DNA from 3 places in the Evansella cellulosilytica DSM 2522 genome. Region 2 is predicted to be linked to each of the others. Evidence: riboswitches for the same ligand, from Rfam matches in the RefSeq annotation. Region 2 holds a riboswitch; each other region holds the start of a gene.
The links. A riboswitch is a leader RNA that binds a small molecule or an ion and turns the genes downstream of it on or off. The one in region 2 is predicted to bind lysine.
Positions count from the first base shown of each region.

Region 1: linked by a shared signal. The riboswitch ahead of dapA (4-hydroxy-tetrahydrodipicolinate synthase) and the one ahead of lysA (diaminopimelate decarboxylase) in region 2 are both predicted to bind lysine.
Region 3: linked by a shared signal. The riboswitch ahead of BCELL_RS15595 (aspartate kinase) and the one ahead of lysA (diaminopimelate decarboxylase) in region 2 are both predicted to bind lysine.

Region 1 is NC_014829.1:2,418,874-2,426,610, forward strand. It holds gene BCELL_RS21630 (LuxR C-terminal-related transcriptional regulator) at 1-1,120, opposite strand, end outside; gene BCELL_RS11040 (hypothetical protein) at 1,117-1,359, opposite strand; gene BCELL_RS11045 (ATPase domain-containing protein) at 1,371-2,801, opposite strand; gene gltC (glutamate biosynthesis transcriptional regulator GltC) at 2,925-3,806, opposite strand; gene gdhA (NADP-specific glutamate dehydrogenase) at 3,972-5,342, shown strand; lysine riboswitch at 5,429-5,619, shown strand; gene dapA (4-hydroxy-tetrahydrodipicolinate synthase) at 5,775-6,662, shown strand; gene BCELL_RS11065 (3'-5' exonuclease) at 6,734-7,396, shown strand; gene BCELL_RS11070 (hypothetical protein) at 7,640-7,737, shown strand, end outside.
Region 2 is NC_014829.1:1,983,286-1,991,022, forward strand. It holds gene spoIIAA (anti-sigma F factor antagonist) at 1-66, shown strand, start outside; gene spoIIAB (anti-sigma F factor) at 63-503, shown strand; gene sigF (RNA polymerase sporulation sigma factor SigF) at 518-1,276, shown strand; gene BCELL_RS09025 (stage V sporulation protein AA) at 1,588-2,199, shown strand; gene BCELL_RS09030 (stage V sporulation protein AB) at 2,192-2,608, shown strand; gene spoVAEA (stage V sporulation protein SpoVABEA) at 2,651-3,232, shown strand; gene BCELL_RS09040 (spore germination protein) at 3,213-4,697, shown strand; lysine riboswitch at 4,761-4,936, shown strand; gene lysA (diaminopimelate decarboxylase) at 5,053-6,387, shown strand; gene BCELL_RS09050 (peptidylprolyl isomerase) at 6,531-6,965, shown strand; gene BCELL_RS09055 (hypothetical protein) at 7,348-7,695, shown strand.
Region 3 is NC_014829.1:3,357,578-3,365,314, reverse strand. It holds gene BCELL_RS15615 (electron transfer flavoprotein subunit alpha/FixB family protein) at 1-921, shown strand, start outside; gene trxA (thioredoxin) at 1,146-1,460, shown strand; gene uvrC (excinuclease ABC subunit UvrC) at 1,701-3,479, shown strand; lysine riboswitch at 3,574-3,755, shown strand; gene BCELL_RS15595 (aspartate kinase) at 4,003-5,241, shown strand; gene BCELL_RS15590 (YslB family protein) at 5,309-5,752, opposite strand; gene BCELL_RS15585 (TrkH family potassium uptake protein) at 5,920-7,269, shown strand.

The sequences.
Region 1 (7,737 bases), 440 kb from region 2:
TTATAAATAAAATACATGAAAATGGACCTCTAACAATATTAATACTAATGTCTACAAGGATATACAGTACTCTCTTAATATCCTCTACTGATGTGATAACCTTGAATATTTCGTTAAATGTTGATAGCTTCATTAAGTGATTATGTTGATCTTCCTTTAATGTTTCCATTGTAGAAAGTGTACTTAATAGAGTAGCGTATATCTTGAAATTCTCGATATCATGTTCGTAAAGCATTTTGTCACTACTCAATCCAAATAAAACACCATAAACTTTGTTATTTACGTAAAATGGTGTACATATTAATGATTGAACCTCAATACCATTTCTAGTGAATAAGTTTACCCTAGGATCTGTACTAATATCTCTCCAAAACTGTGGTTTATTTGTTGCGAGCGCTTGACCTAAAAAGCCTTCTCCTATTTGAAACGTATGTCCGTATAACTTATCACCATCTTTACCCGTCGTAGAAACAACAGAAAAAAGATCATTTTCTGTTTCTATTGCTGCACCAATGATATCAATATTCATATTTGACACTTGAAGACTCTTAATAAATGAAGAAACGGTAACAGTTCCTTGTATAATACAATCTAAGCTCTCGTTAACTAATTTCAAATGCTCTTCCCCTTGCTTTTTTTCAAACAAGACTCTAGATTTATAAGTAACGATTTTTGAAAACTCATTTATTTGCTTGAACTTGTATTGAATTTCTTGTTGATCAAGGATAGTGACATTATTCAAGGCTAATGTTAATTGCTCTGTTTCAGAAAAAAACTGTGAAACCCGTGTATAAAGATATTTTTTTGTAAATGCATCTACGATATAACCAGCTATAATAAAATACCGATTACCACCACTTGGAATAATTGGAGAAACGATTACCTTCCCACCAAGTGGACTATCGACAAGGACAGTATGCTTAATAGCAAGAAGTGGTTGTAAAAACTGAGCAAAATACGACTTATGACCATATTTTTCATATACAAGCTCTGTAAATGAACAGTTTCCACTAACTGTAGTTAGTTCATTACCAGTGCTATCGACAATAACGATATTTAAACCTGTTAAAGCTGAAAATGCATCTTGTACATGTTGATTAAATTTAAACATCTGATTCATATTAACATCTCATCTATTTGGTTAATTTTTGGCTGGACGTATCGATAAATGGCTGAATCGCCTTCTCCGATCATCTCAAGTATAGTACTATGTACTAATTTTTCTAGTACAGGCTGTAAGTCTATTGGATTTCTACCTAGTCGTCTACCTAGTCCATGTAACGTCTCGTAGGAGTATGGGTTTTCTTGGAAAAATATCGTGCATTCCACTTCTAAAGGATTAAAGTTTAATGGTTCCATTGAACCCCCCCCTATATTAACCTTATAAAAGGCTTCGACTGTATATTTTGTACTAATAAAGGTTGTGACATAATTCCTTGTGGGGATTTCCTTACTTGAAAATACTGGTAGTTACCATCTACCCATGTTTGTAATACACCATTACACGTTCTTTCTAAAAAGCTAGCAGTTTCACTCCCTATTTCTGTGAAGTTACATAATGCCAATAAAGTAATACCCGAAGAACTTGTTTTTGCCACCTCTGCAGGAAAATGCTTCTTTACGAAGTCCCTCCCTCTCTGAGAAACTACTGTATTTAAGTCATAATAGATAAACCATCTTTCATCCCTTTCTAAACTCTTTTCAACGACTGGCGTTAACGTTTCAATAATCGCTTTGTTATATTGCTCATTGTCAAAATTGTGCACCTTTATAACAGATGATTTGTATGCATCTGGAATTGGCCTATCATAGTGCTCAATAAAATAAATCTTTTTTTGTTTTGCGAGCGCTTCTATATCAACACCAAATAAACGATATAAATGCTCCATATCTAAAATCGTCATTAAACTAGACAATAGTATGACTATATTTTCTCCGGCAAGTGCTCTTTTACTAATAATAGATCCGATGAAATATTTATAATTAGCTTTACTATTCGTATCTAATATTAAGGAAGTCCCCTTTTGGATACCTCCTAATAGTAATCTATCAAGAGCAGGAACTCCTGTACTAATAGTTGTATCTTCATGCAATGTAATTGCTTTATCCTCAACCATGGATAAGGAAGGGATTAAATCAATACCTGCATTATTGATACGGTAAATATGCTCCCCTTCTTTAATACAACAGCCACGCATTTTGAGAACCTCTAATGTTCTTTTTCTGTATATGGTATGATGTCCCTGTAATGATAACCGAATAACCCCATCTAAAACGTAACTTACAAAAGGAATTTCTTCTTCCGATTTATTAGTTTGTTCATGAATTAATATAGAAGATAAACGATGCTTCCTTAAAATATTTCTTATTGTATAAATATTGTCTCTCGCTTCTTTTTGATTTTCCATTCCAAAGCTAAAGAGGCTCAAGCTATCAATAACAATTCTTTTACAATTAATTTCTTTTATTACTTGATCAAAAATACCATTGGATTTTTTCATTTGCTCTAACAAAACATCTGGAGATATACAAATAACCCTTAGCTTATTTTCCTTTTCAAGAGATTTTATATCCCACCCGAATGAATCCATATCGTTATATATTTGATCTGGAAACTCTTCAAATGTAATATAAATTCCGGATTCATTGTTGTTTAATGCGCCATCATATAGAAATTGCATTCCTAATATAGTTTTGCCTGTTCCTGGCGCTCCTTCTAGCAATATAGAAGAACCAGTAGGAAATCCCCCATTTAAAATATAGTCTAATCCTTCTATACCTGATGTCGTATATGTATACATTGATGGTCCCCCTTTTGCTTATACGAATACCCCTTTCATTATACAGAAATATAAGAGACAAAAGGCTACATAAATAAAAAAATGTAAAAAACTACTATATAATAGAAATAAATAGATTGTACATTAATAAAAATTAGTAATAAAATTGTAAAATAATTGTTCAGTTGGTAAAAGTGAACGGTCTTTTGGAGTAATAATACCGACAGATCTTTTCAAATTTGGCTTTCTTAATGGTATCTTTACTGTTGATTTAGGAATACTATCCATTAATGTCATTTCTGGCATTAATGTAACCCCAAGACCAGCTGACACTAAACCTTTTAAGGCATCTACGTCATCACCTTCAAAAGCGATTTTTGGTTCAAAGCCAATCTCTTGGCATGCATCCAACACGATCTTTCTATAAGTAAACCCTTCTGGAAGAAGTACAAAGGGATCGTCAATAAGGTCTAATAAATCTATTGTTTTATAATATGCCATTGGATGGTTTGCTGGTAATAGTGCGACAACATTTTCGTGAAATAATACTTTAGTATCTATATTTCTTTCTTCTTTAACAATAGGTGCTATTAATGCCAAATTGAAATAACCTTTCCTAACACTGTCAACGAGTTCATTGTAGAGTGCTTGCTTCAGATGAAATTGTGCCTCAGGATATAGTTGGCGAAATGCGTAAATAGCTCTCGGCAGTGTGTATGCCGCAAGACTACTTGGAAATGCAATACGAACAGTACCCTTTTCTGGCTCTAAATAATCTAACACTTCTTTTTTTGCGTCCTCCATTAAGTTCATTGCATGCTTTACTCTTTCTAAAAATAACTTACCGATTGGCGTTAATTTAACAGATCTACCATCTCGAATAAATAAATCGACACCTAATTCTTTCTCTAAATTAAAGATTTGTCTACTAACAGCCGATTGTGCAACATGTAGCGCATAAGCTGCATCTGTAACATGCTCACGATCTGCAACTTCAATGAAATATTTGATCTGTCTAAATTCCAATGTTACTCCCTCCTTACCGACGGATCTATAAAAAGCATAGGTGTTATCTGTTTTTGATATTGTTTACGTGATTATTAAATTATAAAATACAGCATAGTAGAAAATCTAACATATTTTTAAATTCGTCACTATTTTTTAACATTTATTTTCACTAGGAGGTTAAATATGAGTACAGCAGTAAAAGAAAACCAAGAAGTACAACATTATGTTAACGGTGTATATGAGCAAGTAAAAAAAAGCAATGCGCATGAGACTGAGTTTTTACAAGCGGTAAAGGAAGTGTTAGATTCATTAGTTCCTGTTTTAGCTAAAAACCCTCAGTATATAAAGCATGCAATATTAGAAAGAATGGTTGAACCTGAAAGAACGATTTCTTTTAGAGTTCCTTGGGTAGACGATCAAGGGAATGTAAAAGTGAATCGTGGTTATCGTGTCCAGTTTAATAGTGCTATTGGTCCTTATAAAGGTGGGTTAAGATTTCACCCATCAGTGAATCAGAGTATTATCAAGTTTTTAGGATTTGAACAAATATTTAAAAATTCTTTAACTGGACAACCTATTGGTGGCGGTAAAGGTGGATCTGACTTTGATCCTAAAGGGAAATCCGATTTTGAAATTATGAGATTTACACAAAGTTTTATGTCTGAATTAAGTAAGTATATAGGACCTGATACAGATGTACCAGCTGGAGACATTGGTGTTGGGGCTAGAGAAATTGGCTATATGTTTGGGCAGTATAAAAAAATGCGCGGTGCCTATGAAGCAGGAGTACTAACAGGTAAAGGTGTAGGTTATGGAGGAAGTCTTGCCCGTAAAGAAGCTACCGGTTACGGCACAGTGTATTTTGTTAATGAGATGCTAAAAAGTAAAGGCTTGAGTTTTAAAGACAGTACAGTTGTCGTATCAGGGTCAGGAAATGTTTCGATCTATGCTATGGAAAAAGCAATGGAACTTGGTGCTAAAATCCTAGCATGTAGTGACTCAAGTGGATATGTATATGATCGAAATGGCATTGACTTAAATACTGTTAAACGCTTAAAAGAAGTAGAAGGTAAAAGAATTTCTGAATATGTGAAGGAACATCCTGGTTCAGTTTTTTATGAAGGTTTTGGGGGTATTTGGAAAATACCTTGTGACATTGCGCTTCCTTGTGCTACACAAAATGAAATCGATGAAGAAGCTGCGAAACTATTAGTTGCAAATGGCGTAAAAGCCATTGGTGAAGGTGCTAATATGCCTTCCACTTTAGAAGCTGTAGATGTGTTTCTTGAAAACAATGTACTGTTTGGCCCTGCTAAAGCAGCTAATGCTGGAGGAGTAGCAGTATCAGCACTTGAAATGGCTCAAAATAGTGCAAGACTATCTTGGACTTTTGACGAGGTTGATGGAAAGCTAAAAGAGATTATGACAAATATTTACAACGACAGCTTAAAAGCGGCAGAGGAATATGGTGTTCCAGGTAACCTTGTAGTTGGAGCGAACATTGCTGGTTTTGTCAAAGTAGCGGATGCTATGATTACGCAAGGGGTCATATAAGTCCCCCACTCCTAACATTTGCATTACGAAAGTAAATTTGTTAGAGTAAAATAAAGTTCATATTCTTAACTTCAATCCTAATTTGAAGTGAGTTTAGAGGTGCAAAAACCATTAGTACACTTTTAGAGGATGATGAGATCCTATGAAAAATGTGGAAAGGGGAATTTGCCGAAGCGGCATACTACTCACAAGTATGTTGCTGGTTCTGTCATTGAATAAGTGCAGGACTGTCATATAGTTCATTTTTAATGACACTATATGGAGGGCTATCTCACGCTAGAATAATCATTTAGTAAACTGATATCTAGCAGCAACGATGTCCTCGTTGCTGCTTTTTTATGTTTAAGTAATGATTGTTCACCTGATTTAGCTCTATTCACGAACTTTTTTCGACTAGTCGAAACTAAAATCTGTTGAATAGAGGTGCTTTACATGAATTTTGGAACATTAATAACTGCGATGATTACGCCATTCGATCATGATGAAGAAATTGATTATCCGGCAACTAAATCACTGATTCACTATTTAATTGACAATGGATCCGACAGCATTGTCATTGGAGGAACAACAGGTGAATCTCCTACATTGACAATAGAAGAAAAAACTGATTTTTTTAAGTATGTAGTAAAAGAAGTAGACGGGAGGATTCCTGTAATAGCTGGTACAGGAACAAACAGCACAAAATCATCTATACAGCTAACAAAAATTGCTGAAGAGAGCGGTGTTGATGCTGCGATGCTTGTTGCTCCTTATTATAATAAGCCAAGTCAGGAAGGGATATATCGACACTTTGAAAAAATTGCTCATAGTACCTCCCTCCCAATCATGCTTTATAATATTCCTGGGCGTTGCTCTGTTAACATAGACCCAAATACTATTATTAAGCTCTCAAACATTGACAATATTGTGGCAGTGAAAGAAGCCAGTGGAGATATAAATGCTATTGCCGCAATTGCTGAAAAAACGTATGATTCGTTTTATGTATACTGTGGTGATGATAGTTTAACATTACCTACTCTTTCGGTTGGTGGTCATGGTGTTGTTTCAGTAGCATCACACATATTAGGGAGTGAAATGAAAGAAATGATTGATGCCCATGAAACTGGAAATGCATTATTGGCAAAACAGTTACATCAAGAATTATTACCAATGATGCATGCTCTATTTATTGCTCCAAATCCAACACCTGTTAAAGCAGCACTAGAAATGTTTGGAATAAATGCTGGCTCAGTAAGAATGCCATTAGTACCTTTAACTCAGGAAGAGTCAAAAGTATTATATGAATGTTTACAACATAAGCTGCTGTCTAGAGCTGTTTAATTATATCCCCTCCCCTTCTATCGTTTAAAAATGTGTTAAAATACAAATGAATAAGAAGAGGAGGCTTCATTTTGATTGCAGTAGTATACGACTTAGAACTCGTGAAACGATTCAAAAAAGGACAGTTGAGTGAAATTATTGAGATTGGTGCATGTAAGGTAGACTTAACATCTCTTAAAATAATTGACGATATCCAAATTTATATGCTCCCGAAAAATGGATATATTCCGAAGAGCTCCAGAAAGTTTATCAATATGACTCAAGATGATGTTAAAAGTGCGATACCCTTTTCAGATGGCATGAAGAAATTCATTTTTTGGCTACAAAAAGAAGAAGATTATTTTCTATGTTCTTGGGGAAAAGACGATAAAGTACACTTCATCGATCAATGTCTTCGAAATAACATGAAGTTAAAGTGGTTTAAGAATTACAATGATATTCAGCCACAAATCGGAAAAGCATTAAAACAAAATACGAAAAATCAGTTAGGCTTAAAAAATGCGCTACATTTAGCAAATATTGAGCCCGTTGGTCAAGCGCATAGAGGTATTGATGACACGATTAACACCGCATTGTTATTAATAAAATACTTTGATGAAGTTACATTACGTACTAACATGATTACTGAAAAAGAATTAAATCTTTTCGAATCGAAACGTAAAAAAAGGCGAAATCGCCCCCACTCTAAAAGTGAGAAACAAATAAAACATATACACTCCACTGATAAAATATAAAGGTTGGCCAAGAACTAAACTTCTGGTCAACCTTTATTTCATTTTAATATTAATTATTGTGAAGTTGCTAACACGTTACAAATTAGTATAACCACTTGCTACTACCTATGGCATAAACGCTCCAAAACATTTTCAAAAAACAGGCGTCCTCCCTATTTCATTTAATTAGCTGGTACATACGCTAATCGTATAGAAGGAAATAAGAGTATAAATTTCCTGAATTAAATATAAAGGGTGTGGCTAATGTCAGTAAACTATTACTACCAATTATGTCAAGATAACATCGGCCAGGATGTAGAAATTACAGATCATCACGGAAAGAAGTACTTTGGTAAAATTGA
Region 2 (7,737 bases):
TTCAAAATTGTAAGACTTGCTTCAAATGAAATGGATGCCCTTCTTGAGTTGGGGGTGGCATCATGAAAAATAAAATGGAATTGGCTTTTACGGCAGTGAGTCAAAATGAATCATTTGCAAGAGTAACTGTTGGAGCATTCGTTGCACAACTAGACCCAACGATGGATGAGTTAACTGAAATAAAAACGGTTGTGAGTGAAGCAGTGACTAACGCAATTATTCATGGCTATAACGAAGATGCAAATGGAAAAGTATATTTAGAAGTGGAATTAGAAGAGGATACAGTACGACTAATGATCCGCGATAAAGGTGTAGGCATTCATAACTTGGATGAAGCGAGACAACCGTTGTATACATCAAAACCTGAGCTAGAACGAAGTGGTATGGGGTTTACAATCATGGAAAACTTTATGGATGAAGTTGCCATTCATTCAGAACCCATGGTTGGAACAACCGTTACATTAGTAAAAACACTCTCAAAGCAACGCGCACTTGCCAATTGAGAGGACGGAAGCTAATGGATGTAGAAGTTAAGCAAACTAAAAAATCACAAACATATTTAGATGATAAAGAGGTAAAGAGGTTAATAAAAGAAGCTCAAGATGGTGCGCAAGAAGCGAGAGATCAAATAGTCAACGCTAATACACGTTTAGTTTGGTCTGTTGTACAACGGTTTTTAAATCGCGGTTATGAAGCAGATGACCTTTTTCAAATTGGCTGTATAGGTCTTATTAAATCGGTAGATAAATTTGACCTGAGTTATGACGTGAAATTTTCCACATATGCAGTTCCAATGATTATTGGTGAAATCCAACGTTTTCTACGTGATGATGGAACTGTAAAAGTTAGTCGGTCTATTAAAGAGAGTGCTAATAAAATAAGGAAAATGAAAGAAGAGCTTTCCAAAACATTAGGGAGAACACCAACGGTTAATGAAATTGCTGAAAAGCTTGATCTTACTCCTGAAGAAGTGGTGTTCGCCCAAGAAGCTAGTAGACAACTTACTTCTATACATGAAACAGTATATGAAAATGATGGAGATCCTATTACATTATTAGATCAAATTTCTGATGATGGTGATATGAAGTGGTTTGACAAAATAGCACTACGCGACGAAATTGATAAATTAGATGAGAGAGAAAAACTAATCGTTTATTTGAGATACTATAAAGATCAGACACAGTCTCAAGTTGCTGAAAGACTAGGTATTTCACAAGTACAAGTGTCGCGACTAGAGAAGAAAATCTTAAAGGTATTAAAAGAACAACTCGGCTAATTGCTGAGTTGTTTTTTTTAGGTTCTGTTAAATCCTAGCATTGATTTTCACGAAAGCTGCAAAACGCCTGTGGGAATTAGAAAAGTACACATCAACTTTATTATTAAATGGCAATGGAGTTACTCGCTGCGCGCGCACTATAAAAATTTCAATGAGTGGACTAACTTTTTTGGAGGCAACGCACATTGCTTAGAGATTGACTCTAAAGGTCGTATTTACCTTTTAAGTCAATCTCTTAATATTAGATATGCATGGAAATGGCTTTATCTTTACATACTATTCGAGAGAATATCGTGAAAAGAGGTTTTTCGATGAGTAAAAAAGTATACATTCGTTTGAAAAGCCGTTATTGGGGGGAGAAAGATCAATCTGTTGTAATTGGTGATATAGCACAAGTCATCGTTGATGGCGCGGGTGAACAAGAAATTAAGAACATTCTGGTGTATAAAGTCGACATGAGTAAGAAGTTATATGTGATTGATTCCATGTTTATTGTAAACAAGATACAGCAATTGATAAAAAATGTAGATGTTCAAGTAATAGGTCCAACCCAAACAATCGTGTATAGCAAACAGAAGAATAACTTTAAGCAACCCGTGTTGTTGCTATTTGTTTGGTGTTTACTTTTCATCGGTGCTGGATTAGCGATTATGAATTTTCACGAAGATGTGAGTATGCAGGAAGTGCATTTGAAATTATATGAGTCCATTACAGGAGAAACTGTAGAACATCCTATTTTATTACAAATACCATACTCAATTGGTCTTGGATTAGGTATGATTTTATTTTTTAATCATGTATTTAGGAAACGAATTAACGAAGAACCAAGTCCTATGGAAATAGAAATGTTTAATTATCAGGAAAATATGGATAGGTACGTATCCGTCTATGAGAATGAGGCCTGGAAGGAAAGAGATGGTTAGTTTCATACTTTTGATGTTCATAGGACTAGCAGGTGGGTTAGCTGTAGGGAGTGGTTTCGTCGCTTTTTTAACAGTGTTAGGAGTAATTCCAAGGTTAGCTGACTTGACTCGATCTGAAAAAAGTCTTCGTTATTATGAAGTGGCCATTGTACTAGGAGCTCTAGCAGGTGTGTGGTTCAGTTTAGGTGAACCTCATCTTTCGTTTCCAACGCCTATTGTAATAGCAATTGGTTTATTGTGTGGAATGTTTATTGGTTTATTAGCAGCTGCATTAACGGAAGTACTTAATGTGTTCCCGATTCTTGCAAAGCGTATTGGGATGAAAAACAAAGTGAATTTGCTACTATGGGCAATTGTGCTTGGAAAAATACTCGGTTCCTTATATCACTGGTTATTTTTCGTTCGCTAAGTAAGTAAAGTAGTGAGCTTACTAGAACAAAGGAGCGATTACATGAAATTGATGAAGCAGGTTATATTAGTCACTGATGGAGATGCATCAGCAAGGGAGGCTGTTGATTATGTCTCCAAAGAGCTTCAATGTGAATTAATATCAGAATCAAGTGGCAATCCTACAAGAATTAATAGTGATACATTAATACAATTAATTTTAAATGCAAAGAAAGATTTAGTGCTCGTTTTATTTGATGATTGCGGTTTCCCCGATGAAGGTCCTGGCGAATCCGTTTTAATTGATGTCGTTCAATGCCCCAATATAAAAATATTAGGTGCCATTGCTGTAGCATCACAATCTTATTCACACGAATGGACGAGGATTGATGTCAGTATTGACAGAAACGGTACATTAACAGAGTTCGGTGTAGATAAGGATGGAATTAGAGATACGGAAGTCGGTAGACTGCGAGGGGATACGGTGTCAGTACTAGATCAATTATCAATTCCGATGATTGTTGGGATTGGTGACATTGGTAAAATGGGAGGTAAAGATGCTATAAAAATGGGGGCTCCTATTACAAAACAAGCGATCGAATTAATTATAGAAAGGAGTGGTTACAATGGATCCAGTACACGATAAAGTCAATCAGCCAATCTCTAGAAATAGTAGAGAAAATGAAAAAAACTTTACTGAAAGAGTCGGAATCGGCACAAGCTTTGATGTTGGTATTCGCAAGCTTTACATATTGGATAAAGAAATCCAATTTTATTTTGTAAACGGACTTTGTGATATCCAGTATACAATTGAACTGTTAAAAGAATTGATGTACTTGGACGCCAATGAAGTAAAAGAAAATAATGTTAGAGAACAGATAGAAAATCGATTAACCCATGTTCAAGTAGAGCATGTAAAAACGGTAGATGATGCAATTGGCCAATTGTTAGCTGGTTTAATCGTCATCATCGTTGAAGGTGAACCGGATGCCATTATTATCGATGTTCGAAGTTATCCTGGTAGAGGTCCAGAAGAGCCGGATACGGAACGAGTTGTTCGTGGAAGTCGTGATGGATACACTGAAAATATTATAGAAAATACGGCTCTGACTAGAAGAAGGATCCGTGATGAAAACTTAAGAAACGAAATAATGAGAATTGGTCGTAGGTCAAAAACAGATGTATGTATTAGTTATATTGATGGAGTTGCAGATCCAAATCTAGTCGAGGTAATCCGGAAAGAATTAGAGAATATTGACATTGACGGATTAACGATGGCGGATAAAGTTGTAGAGGAGTTTGTAGTTAAGCAAGGAGCAAATCCGTTCCCTATCGTAAGATATACTGAAAGGCCTGATGTAGCAGCAACTCACATATTAGAAGGACATGTTATTGTCATTGTTGATGCATCACCAAGTGTGATTATTTTTCCAACTACTTTCTTTCACCATGTACAACATGCAGAAGAGTATCGGCAAGCCCCTCTCGTTGGAACTTTCTTACGTTGGGTGAGGTTTTCGGGTATGCTCTTTTCATTATTTATACTACCATTATGGTTATTAATGGTGTTAGAACCAGGGTTATTACCTGATAATCTTGATTATATTGGGCCAGATGAAACAACAAACGTACCGGTTTTTGCGCAAATATTTGTTGCAGAATTAGGAATAGAATTGTTGAGGATGGCTGCTATTCATACCCCTTCCCCGCTAGCGACAGCATTAGGTTTAGTTGCAGCACTTCTAATTGGTGAAATAGCAATAGAGGTCGGGCTATTAATTCCAGAAGTCATACTTTACGTAGCTATAGGAGCGATAGGCATGTTTGCAACGCCTAGTTATGAACTTGCTTTAGCTTTGAAGATGTTACGTCTAGTGCTGCTAGTTTTAGTTGGTCTATTTCATGCACCAGGGTTTGTCATTGGTACGACAATATTCTTTGTTGCACTAGCTTGTATTAGGTCTCTAAATGTACCGTATTTATGGCCATTTCTACCGTTTTATCCAGTTGCAGCCTTAGATGTTTTAATAAGGCAAGCAATGCCGATTAAGCGCCGTAGACCTAGTATTGTAAAGCCACAGGACGCAGTGAAGCAATCTAATAGCAATTAACTTCTTGAAACAATAAGGAAGATATGATATCGTTGAAAACAGCATAAATGATAATAAAATATACCATGCGTTAGGGGCGCAAAACGAATGAGTACATTACTGGAGTTAATGGCGAGCACTGAAAGTAATGGAAAGGTCAATTTGCCGAAGTGTTTTAAGGAGCCAACTTAAAATGCTGGGGTGTTGTTTAATAGGCAACACACTGTCACTGTTTTTAGCAGTGGAGTACTATCCGATGGATTGAATGTTTACGTCAAAGGATAACGGATGGGATTTGCTCCGTTATCCTTTTTACACGTCTATATTATATATTGGCTATATCATTTTTATATGGCCAGTGAGAGGAGTAACAACGATGGATTTACATGGTACGGGGAAAATAAATGAACAAGGGCACTTAGAAATTGGAGGGGTAGATACGACGAAGCTTGTGGAGAAGTATGGCACTCCTTTGTTCGTATACGATGTAAAGGATATTGTAAATAGAGCACAAGCATTTAAAAGTGCTTTTGAAGAGGAAAATATTGAATATCAAGTTGCATATGCCAGTAAAGCGTTTAGTTCCATTGCAATGTTCCAGTTAATAGACGAACTAGGTTTAAGCTTAGATGTTGTATCTGGTGGTGAACTTTACACTGCATTAAAATCTAATTTTCCGGTAGAAAGAATTCATTTTCACGGAAATAACAAAAGTCCTGATGAAATAGAAATGGCGGTAAAAGAAGGAATAGGATGCATTGTTGTTGATAATTTTACGGAATTATCATGGTTGATGGCAATTACGCAATCATTAAAAAAAGAAATGAAAGTTCTTATTCGCATTACTCCAGGTGTGGAAGCACATACGCATGAATATATTTCAACTGGACAAGAGGATTCTAAATTTGGTTTTGATATACAAAGTGGGCAAGCAGAAAAGGCAATCATGATGATTCAAGAACATCAATATGTTCAACTGGAAGGGGTTCACTCTCATATTGGTTCACAAATCTTTGAGACTGATGGATTTACCTCTGCGGTGGAGGCCATTTATAATCACCTTTTAACATGGAAGAACAAGCTTGGTTATGAGCCTAACGTTTTAAATCTTGGCGGTGGTTTCGGTATCAAGTATACTATCGAAGATGAACCACTTCCATTAGAAGAATATGTTCAAGCGATGGTGAAAGCAGTAAAACATTATGCGCAAAAATTTAACATGACACTACCTGAGGTATGGATTGAACCTGGAAGATCTTTAGTAGGAGAAGCAGGTACAACGATTTATTCTATCGGATCAAGAAAAGAAATACCGGGCATTCGGACGTATGTTTCGGTTGATGGTGGGATGACGGATAATATCAGACCGGCATTATATCAAGCGAAATATGCTGCTCAAATAGCTAATAAAATGGACGGGAAAAGCGAAGAGCTTGTATCTATTGCTGGAAAGTGCTGCGAGAGTGGAGATATGTTAATTTGGGATATAGAGTTACCAAAAACAGAGGCTGGTGATTTGCTCGCAGTTTTTTCAACGGGAGCATACGGTTATTCGATGGCCAATAATTACAATAGAATTCTCCGACCAGCAGTTATTTTTGTAGAGGATGGTCAAGAACAATGTGTAATAAAGAGAGAATCTTATGAAGACTTAGTAAAAAATGAAGTGTCATATCGAAGCAATACAAAAAACTTAGCTAACAGTTTATAAAAGGGTACTAATACAGAACTAGGTTGTTTAAAAAGTGTGGACACTTTGGGGCAACCTAGTTTTATTTCTATTATCAAATAGTGTACAATGGGATGGATGTAAAATGAATACATTAATTACATAAACTCAGGAGGATTAACAATATGAAAAAAGGCACAATCACAATGGAGAATGGCGAAAAAATTCAAATCGAATTTTTCCCTAATGAAGCACCAGGGACAGTAGAAAACTTTGAAAAGTTAGCAAACGAAGGCTTTTATAACGGACTTACTTTTCACAGAGTAATCCCTAGTTTCGTGGCACAAGGTGGATGTCCATTAGGAACAGGAACGGGTGGAAGTGGAAAAACAATAAAGTGTGAAACAGAAGGTAATCCACATAAGCACGTACAAGGATCTTTATCAATGGCACATGCTGGAAAGGACACTGGAAGTAGTCAGTTCTTTATCGTACACGAGCCACAGCCACATTTAGACGGCGTTCATACAGTTTTTGGACAAGTTACAGAAGGTATGGATGCTGTATTGAAGATTAAGCAAGGCGATGTAATGGAAGAAGTCAAAGTATTTGAAGAGTAAACATATGGGTACTCGTTCAAGTGATAAAAAGAAATATTTGAACAGTAGTCTGAAAAAGGTTGATTAATAAGGGCACTGAAAAAGTATAAAACAACTTTTTCAGTGCCTTTTAAAGCCTTGCCCCGCAGCACCGAGGATATACTTCTTGAATACAATAAAAGATGTTTCGACGGATACAGCAAAATGAGAAAATATTTTTGAAAGTATGATGCTGGAAAGTGATTGAAATTAATAGTGTATAAAAGGTTTGATACAAACTAATTAACGGTCATATACATATAGTAAAAAAGGAAGGAGGGTATGAGTTATTAACCAATTAAACGTCATTACGTTCTTTCAAACTATCATCATTGTGCTTTTATTCATATTAGTTCCTTTTATTATGGAAGAAGCAAGTAAAGAACAAATACATTCTGCCTCGCTATCGTATTTCCTTGAAGTAATGCCTCATTTCATCGTATTTTGTATCGGGTTTCTTTTATCTCCAAAGAGGACAGAAAAATTATTTATTAAACAATTGAGCATTAATTGGGCTTTGTTATTGTCTAGTATAATTATATTAACTATTGCTTTATTTCCGTCCAACTTTTTAACGGAACAACTTCACTTCATCCTACCTCAAACATTAGAAAACCACTTTTCTGATATTAAATTTGTTATTTTTGTCGTCGGTGGATATTTCATGCTAAAAGGGCTAGTAAATAAAGAAGATCCGGAAACTCATTCATAATTTAAAAGATTGTCATGTAATCGTCACAGGTAAAATTCTTGC
Region 3 (7,737 bases), 1.4 Mb from region 2:
GTTACTTTTGAAGCAATTGCAGCGGCAAAAGGTATTTCCTCCGGTGGAGAAGTCGTTGGTGTTGTTCTAGGTGAAAAAGTATCAAATCATGCAAATGAGATGGTGGCATACGGGGCCGACAGGGTCATTGTAGTTGAAAATGAAAAACTAGCACACTATACTCCAGAAGGCTATGCACAAGCGTTAAATGAAGTTGTTAATAAGGAAAACCCTGACGGAATTCTTTTAGGTCATACTGCAGTAGGACGTGACATCGCACCTAAATTAGCTGCACGTATCGGATCAGGGCTTATATCAGATGCAGTATCATATGACGTAGTAGGTGAAGAAGTGGTTTTTACGAGACCGATTTATTCTGGCAAAGCGTTTGAAAAAGTTGTTGTAACGGACGGCATGATTTTTGCGACAATCCGACCTAATAATATTGCTGCCCTTGAAAAAGAGGAAGAAAGAAGCGGGGATATCGAGTCGCTGGATGTACCTATAATGGACTTAAAAACAATGATAAAAGAAGTGGTGAAAAATACATCTACTGGTATAGATTTATCAGAGGCTTCGATCATAGTAGCTGGTGGCCGCGGAATGAAAGGGGAAGAGAACTTTAGTATTCTTTATGAATTAGCGGATGTTTTAGGTGCTGCTGTTGGAGCATCTCGTGGAGCATGTGATGCAGAATATTGCGATTACGCGTTGCAAATTGGGCAAACAGGTAAAGTCGTTACGCCAGATTTATATATTGCTGTAGGAATAAGTGGTGCTATTCAGCATGTTGCAGGTATGTCCAATTCGAAAGTAATTGTTGCAATTAATAAAGATCCAGAAGCCGAGATATTTCAAATTGCCGATTATGGTATAGTAGGAGATCTGTTTGAAGTTATACCTAAGCTAACCGAGGAATTTAAAAAAGTTCTCGTAAATTAATGAAAGTAAAAAACAACCTTCCTTTCTCCAAAAAAGTGAAGGTTGTTTTTTTGAAGCATTTTTTTTGCACTATGAGGGAATGTTATTTATTATAGGAAATAAGTTGTAAATATATAAGAAAACAATGGACATAATTATAAGCAACATATTACCAGGTAAGAATTTAATGGTGATATAATACAGTATAAGGTAATTATTTTATTGTTTTGAGGAGGAATTTTGGAATGGCAATCGTTAACGTATCAGATCAAAACTTTGCCGCTGAAACAGGTGAAGGCGTAGTATTAGCAGATTTTTGGGCGCCATGGTGTGGCCCTTGTAAAATGATCGCTCCAGTATTAGAGGAGTTAGACGGTGAAATGGGCGACAAAGTAAAAATTGTAAAGCTTGACGTCGATGAGAATCAAGAAACTGCTGGGAAGTTCGGTGTTATGAGTATCCCAACACTGCTCGTATTTAAAGATGGGCAAGTCGTTGATCAAGTTGTTGGCTTCCAACCGAAAGAACAGTTAGCAAGCTTATTAAATAAGCACATATAATATTTAAAAAACTGAGTGATGTAAAATCATTCAGTTTTTTCTTTGTTAACCTAATATTGTGAAATTTGCCTCACATCAACTTCCTCCTAGATAGTTTTATTAGCCAATAACGACTTCAAGAAATTGTAAAGTATACCTCCTATTAAATCCTGTATAATAAAATGCACCTTTATGATAAATTTATAAATATAAACGAAGTGATATTAGTAATTGGGTTCAATATAAAAGGGGAGAACAAAAATGCCAGAATTAAAGGAGAAATTATCGTTAGTGCCAGCACAGCCTGGCTGCTATTTAATGAAAAATAAACATGGAACGATTATTTATGTAGGGAAAGCGAAGTTACTAAGAAATCGCGTCCGCTCTTATTTTACTGGTTCTCATGATAAAAAAACTCAACGCCTCGTTTCGGAAATACGAGACTTTGAATATATTGTCACTTCATCAAATATAGAGGCTTTACTTCTCGAGCAAAATCTTATTAAAAAGCATGAACCAAAATATAATGTACTCTTGAAGGATGATAAAAGTTATCCTTATTTAAAAATTACGAAAGAGGAGCACCCTCGCTTAATTACTACGAGAAAGGTCAAAAAAGATGGTGGGAAATATTTTGGCCCATATCCGAATGTGCACGCTGCTAATGAAACGAAAAAATTGTTGGATCGCCTATATCCGCTAAGGAAATGCCGCACGTTACCTGATAGAGTTTGTTTATATTATCATATCGGACAATGCTTAGCTCCGTGCGAGTTTGATGTTACACAAGAAAAAAATCAAGAAATGGTGCAAGAAATTACTAAATTTTTAAATGGTGGTCATAAGGAGATTAAAGAAAACTTAACGAATAAAATGCTAGAAGCATCTGAAGAGTTGAACTTTGAACGTGCGCAAGAATTGAGAGACCAAGTACAGCACATAGAAGCCGTGATGGAAAAGCAAAAAATGACGATGACAGATGAAGTTGATCGAGATGTATTTGGTTATGCATATGACAAAGGTTGGATGTGCGTCCAAGTATTTTTTATTAGACAAGGTAAATTGATTGAAAGAGATGTTTCTATGTTTCCAATGTACCAAGAGCCAGAGGATGATTTTTACACATATGTTGGGCAGTTTTATTTAAACGATCAACATCGTAAACCGAAGGAGATATTAATTCCGGAAGTGATAGATGAGGCTGTCGTACAAGAGTTTATTCAAGTGAAGACGTTTAAACCTAAAAAAGGACAAAAGAAGCAATTAGTTGACCTTGCTAATAAAAATGCACAAATAGCCTTAAAGGAGAAATTCGATCTTATAGAGCGAGATGAGCAAAAAACGATCGTTGCAATTGAACGTCTCGGTGCTGCACTAAATATAGAAACGCCTCATCGAATCGAAGCTTTTGATAACTCTAATATTCAAGGAGTCGATCCTGTATCTGCGATGGTTTCTTTTTTGGATGGTAAGCCAGATAAAAAGAACTATCGTAAATACAAAGTGAAAGATGTAGAGGGACCTGATGACTATGAATCGATGAGAGAAGTTGTTCGAAGAAGATATATAAGGTTGCTGAAAGAAAATCAACCACTTCCTGACTTAATTGTAATCGATGGAGGAAAAGGACAAATTTCTGCTGCGCAAGGTGTGTTAGAGGACGAGCTCGGCATTTATATTCCTGTTTGCGGCCTCGTAAAGGATGAAAAGCACCGTACTTCACAACTTATGATCGGAGATCCGGCTGAGGTCGTTCCTTTGAAAAGAACGAGTCAGGAGTTTTATTTACTCCAAAGAATTCAAGATGAAGTGCACCGATTTGCCATTACGTTTCATAGAAACGTAAGAAAGCAATCAATGTTTTCTTCTATACTTGATGATGTTGAGGGAATTGGAGAAAAGAGAAAAAGGGAACTTTTAAAGCATTTTGGATCGTTAAAGCGAATAAAGGAAGCTAATATAGAGGAAATTGAAGGTGTAGGTATACCAAAGTTAGTTGCTAAAGCGCTATTCGATAAAATACAAGAAGAGGAGCAATAATCGTAATTGCAAAAAAAAAATGTATTTGATAAACTACTATTTGTGTAATATTTCCTTACAAAAAAATAAAAATTCATAACTTTTTGCTCTTAGGAGTGAAGGTAGAGGTGCGAAAACCATCAGTAAACTATGAGAGAAGGTTGAGCTTCAAAGATCATAGCTTGAAAGGGGAATTCGCCGAAGAAGAAATGTTTTCTCAACGACAATCTTCTGGATCTGTATTGAATAAGTACAGAACTGTCATGCAGGAGAACTGCATGGAGCACTATCTCACGGAGCGGCTTTGTATGTATCATATTTTAAAAGTCGTATTCGACAGTGGGATATAGCCTACTGTCGTTTTTTATTTTATTTTTGTCGAAACCTCATGAAAAATTTCAGTTTAATTAAAGCTGAATAGGGTATGTTAGCTTCATACTTTCATAGGTTTCATCCGTGAGCTATCTTTATTGATTATGTTCTATTAAATAGGGCAGAGAGTACAATGAAATGTATGTTTGAATCAAAAGAGGAGGCGTTCATGTTGGCAACGATTGTTCAGAAGTTCGGAGGGACTTCTGTAGGAGATGTAACAAAAATTAAAAGAGCAGCTGAAAAGGTGAAAGCTGCAATGGAAGCAGGTAACAAAGTAGTTACCGTTGTATCTGCGATGGGGAAATCAACCGACGCGTTAGTAGGATTAGCGCAAGATATAAGTGAGCATCCTGATAAAAGAGAAATGGATATGCTATTAAGTACTGGTGAGCAAGTAACGATGTCCTTAATGGTTATGGCTTTAAAGGAAATCGGTATTGATGCCGTTTCGTTTACTGGTTGGCAAGCGGGGATTAAAACGGAGCCTATTCACCAAAACGCTAGAATAATGGGAATTGAGACAGATAGAGTGCAATCCGCTTTAGATGAAAATAAAGCTGTAATAGTAGCTGGTTTTCAAGGGATGACGGAAAGCGGTGAGATAACAACGCTTGGTCGTGGTGGTTCTGATACAACTGCAGTAGCGTTGGCTGCTGCCCTTAAAGCTGAATCATGTTCTATTTTTACAGATGTTACTGGTGTTTATACTTGTGACCCTAGAACTGCTAAAAAAGCTCGACAACTACATAGCATTTCCTATGATGAAATGCTGGAGCTTGCAAACTTAGGTGCTGGAGTATTGCATCCTAGAGCAGTTGAATTTGCAAAGAACTATAATGTACCACTTATTGTTAGATCAAGCATGGTTGATAAAGAAGGAACGATTGTAGAGGAGGAAGCGTCAATGGAACAAAATTTAGCAGTACGAGGATTAGCTTTTGAAGGTGCAGTGACAAAAATTACAATTGAACATTTACCGAATAACTTTAATACAATGTCAAATGTGTTCTCAGCACTTGCGGAATCGGGCATTGATGTCGACATTATCATTCAACAAATGACAGGCAAAAATGAAATGAATATATCTTTTTCCATTCACACACATGAATTGACAGAAGCGCTTTCTATTTTAGAGAAAAATAAAGAGGAATTAGGTTACGAGCATATTCGTCACGAGGATAACTTGGCAAAAGTATCAATAGTTGGTTCTGGTATGGTTTCAAACCCTGGTGTTGCCGCAAACATGTTTACAGTACTTTCTGAGCAAGAAGTTTCTATTAAAATGGTAAGTACGTCAGAAATTAAAGTATCTGTTGTCATACCTGAAGTAGATATGGTGAAATCAGTGGAAGCACTTCACACCGCATTTGACTTAGATGTGCGAGAAGAAGCGAAAGTAACATCATAGTAACAATAAATGGGGACTCATAAGGTTAGCCTTTTGAGTCCCCATTTTTTTCTAAAATAAATATTTATTAGTCCTTATAAATAGGATCGGAGTTATCCCAACGAACGATGATCCGACACGTTAAAGGCTTTTTCTTTTTCACTTCATATGTGGCCTCTGTCACATACTGTGTTTGCTGCTCAGTCCATTGCGCTAAAAAACCACATTCTAAAGTCACAGGGCGTTCGTGTATCATAAGGGGAGCTACTAATTCGTAATGTTTTTCGGTCCTTTTTTCTTTTAAGAGAGAAAGTGTTCCCCAGTTCGCCTTTTCAAAAAAAAGTGAGAGGTCATCTAATTGCTCTGTTTTAAGCTTTCTCGCAACTGATTTTCCTGCCCAGTATAAAATACTTTCCTCATCTTCCCCTAATAGTTCAGGTAATAATACATGGCGAAGAAGATGATTACTATAAGCTGAAACCTCCATATTGAGTTCTTCAATTGTGTCAATCCACTGTTTCTTCTTGGCCATTGCATTCATCCTTCATTTGTTAATCTGTAAACTTATTCTTTTATTATATTACCACATACATGATTCATTCGGATAAAAATTATCCATGAATTTCTTGGACAAACTATAGTATATATGTTAATCCCGTGTTATACTATTACCCGATTTATAGGCGGAGGTAATGTTAAATGAATCTTGGTATGAGTAAGTTTTTAAGTCCTTTTAGGATTATTGTATTTTCTTACATAATAGCAATGTTTGTATTTAGTATTTTTTTATACTTACCAATATCAGCGCAGCCTGGTGTAAACGTTACCTACTCTGAGGCTCTTTTCACATCAGTAAGTGCAGTAAGTGTCACAGGACTTACTGTCGTAAACGTTTCTGAAACTTATAGTGGTTTCGGTGTTTTTATATTAGCGTTAGCGATTCAATTAGGTGGAATTGGTGTGATGACACTAGGGACATTCATTTGGCTCGTATTCGGTAGGAAAATAAATCTTTCCCAACGTATGCTTATCATGGTAGACCACAATCAAATTGCTTTTTCTGGTCTCGTTAATTTAATGCGTGGAATTTTGTTTGTCGCTTTAGGAATAGAAATAATAGGTGCATTAATACTGGGAACGTATTTCTTAAACTATTTTGATACAGTTGGAGAGGCATACTATCAAGGTGCCTTTGCCGCATTATCAGCTTTTACGAATGCCGGCTTTGACGTTACAGGAGCTTCTTTAATTCCATTCGTTGATGATTACTTTGTTCAATTAGTTTCCATTCTTTTAATTTTCGCTGGAGCAATTGGATTCCCTGTATTAATGGAGTTAAAGGAGTATTTTACTTCGAAGGATAGAAGTTTTAGGTTTAGCTTGTTTACGAAAATTGCTGCCTCTACTTATTTTATTGTGTTCGGAATCGGTGTAGTAGGTTTGTGGATCATAGAAAAAAACGCTTTTTACGATGGATTAAGTTGGCATCAGCAACTATTTTTTTCACTATTTAATTCGGCTACTGCAAGAAGTGGCGGTTTAGCGACAATGGATGTCTCTCAATTAACTTTGGCGAGCTTATTGTTTTTATCAGCATTAATGATTATCGGCGCGAGTCCATCAAGTGTTGGTGGTGGTATTCGTACGACAACGCTTGCGGTCATGTTTTTAACAATTAGAAGCTTTGCTTTAGGAAGAAAAGATGTAAAAGCATTTGGGAGAGAAATACACGAAGAGGACCGCCAAAAAGCGTTTATCGTACTTTCTGTTTTCGTTGTTGGGTTGTTTACTGCCATTATTTTAGTTAGTGCTTTTGAGCATAGTAGTGAATTAGAGCTAATGGCGATAATATTTGAAGTGAGCTCGGCGTTTGGAACGTGTGGTTTATCGATGGGAATTACCCCAACATTAACACTTCCAAGTCAAATTACCTTGATGGTGCTGATGCTAATTGGACGGGTTGGTTTAGTAGCATTCCTCTTTTCTATTAGAGGTAGAGAAAAAACGAGTCATTATAAATATCCCACAGAACGTATCATTATTGGTTAATTCACAAAAAGGTATTTCAAGAAAATTGTGTATGCATTTCTTCACACATAAAACATTTATTATATTAAATGGAAAGTAACTGTATTAATGAAAGTAAAAGAATATATAATCGCATGTAAATAAAGAGTAAGAAGGGGGATTATGGTTAATAATCCCAGTAATACCAACGTTTTAATATTTATTTGAAAAGAGTTCTTTTAAAGAGTTAATTCTTTTGAGGGCTCTTTTTTTTTAATTAAATGCGAGACAAATAAAGGTTTAATAAGGAGATTGTGTTAAGCTAAACGCTTTTTTATAAAATTAAATACTGTATCCGCTTTCTTGACGCAGCATAGGGAAGAGGGGTAAAATGGAATTGTCACACTTTATACAAAATTGTGTGCAATTTAATGATTGACAATGTTAGAATAATAGAAATTGAGAAGTTAAAGGAGGTATATTTGTTCGTTCATAAAATAGGTTATTAGT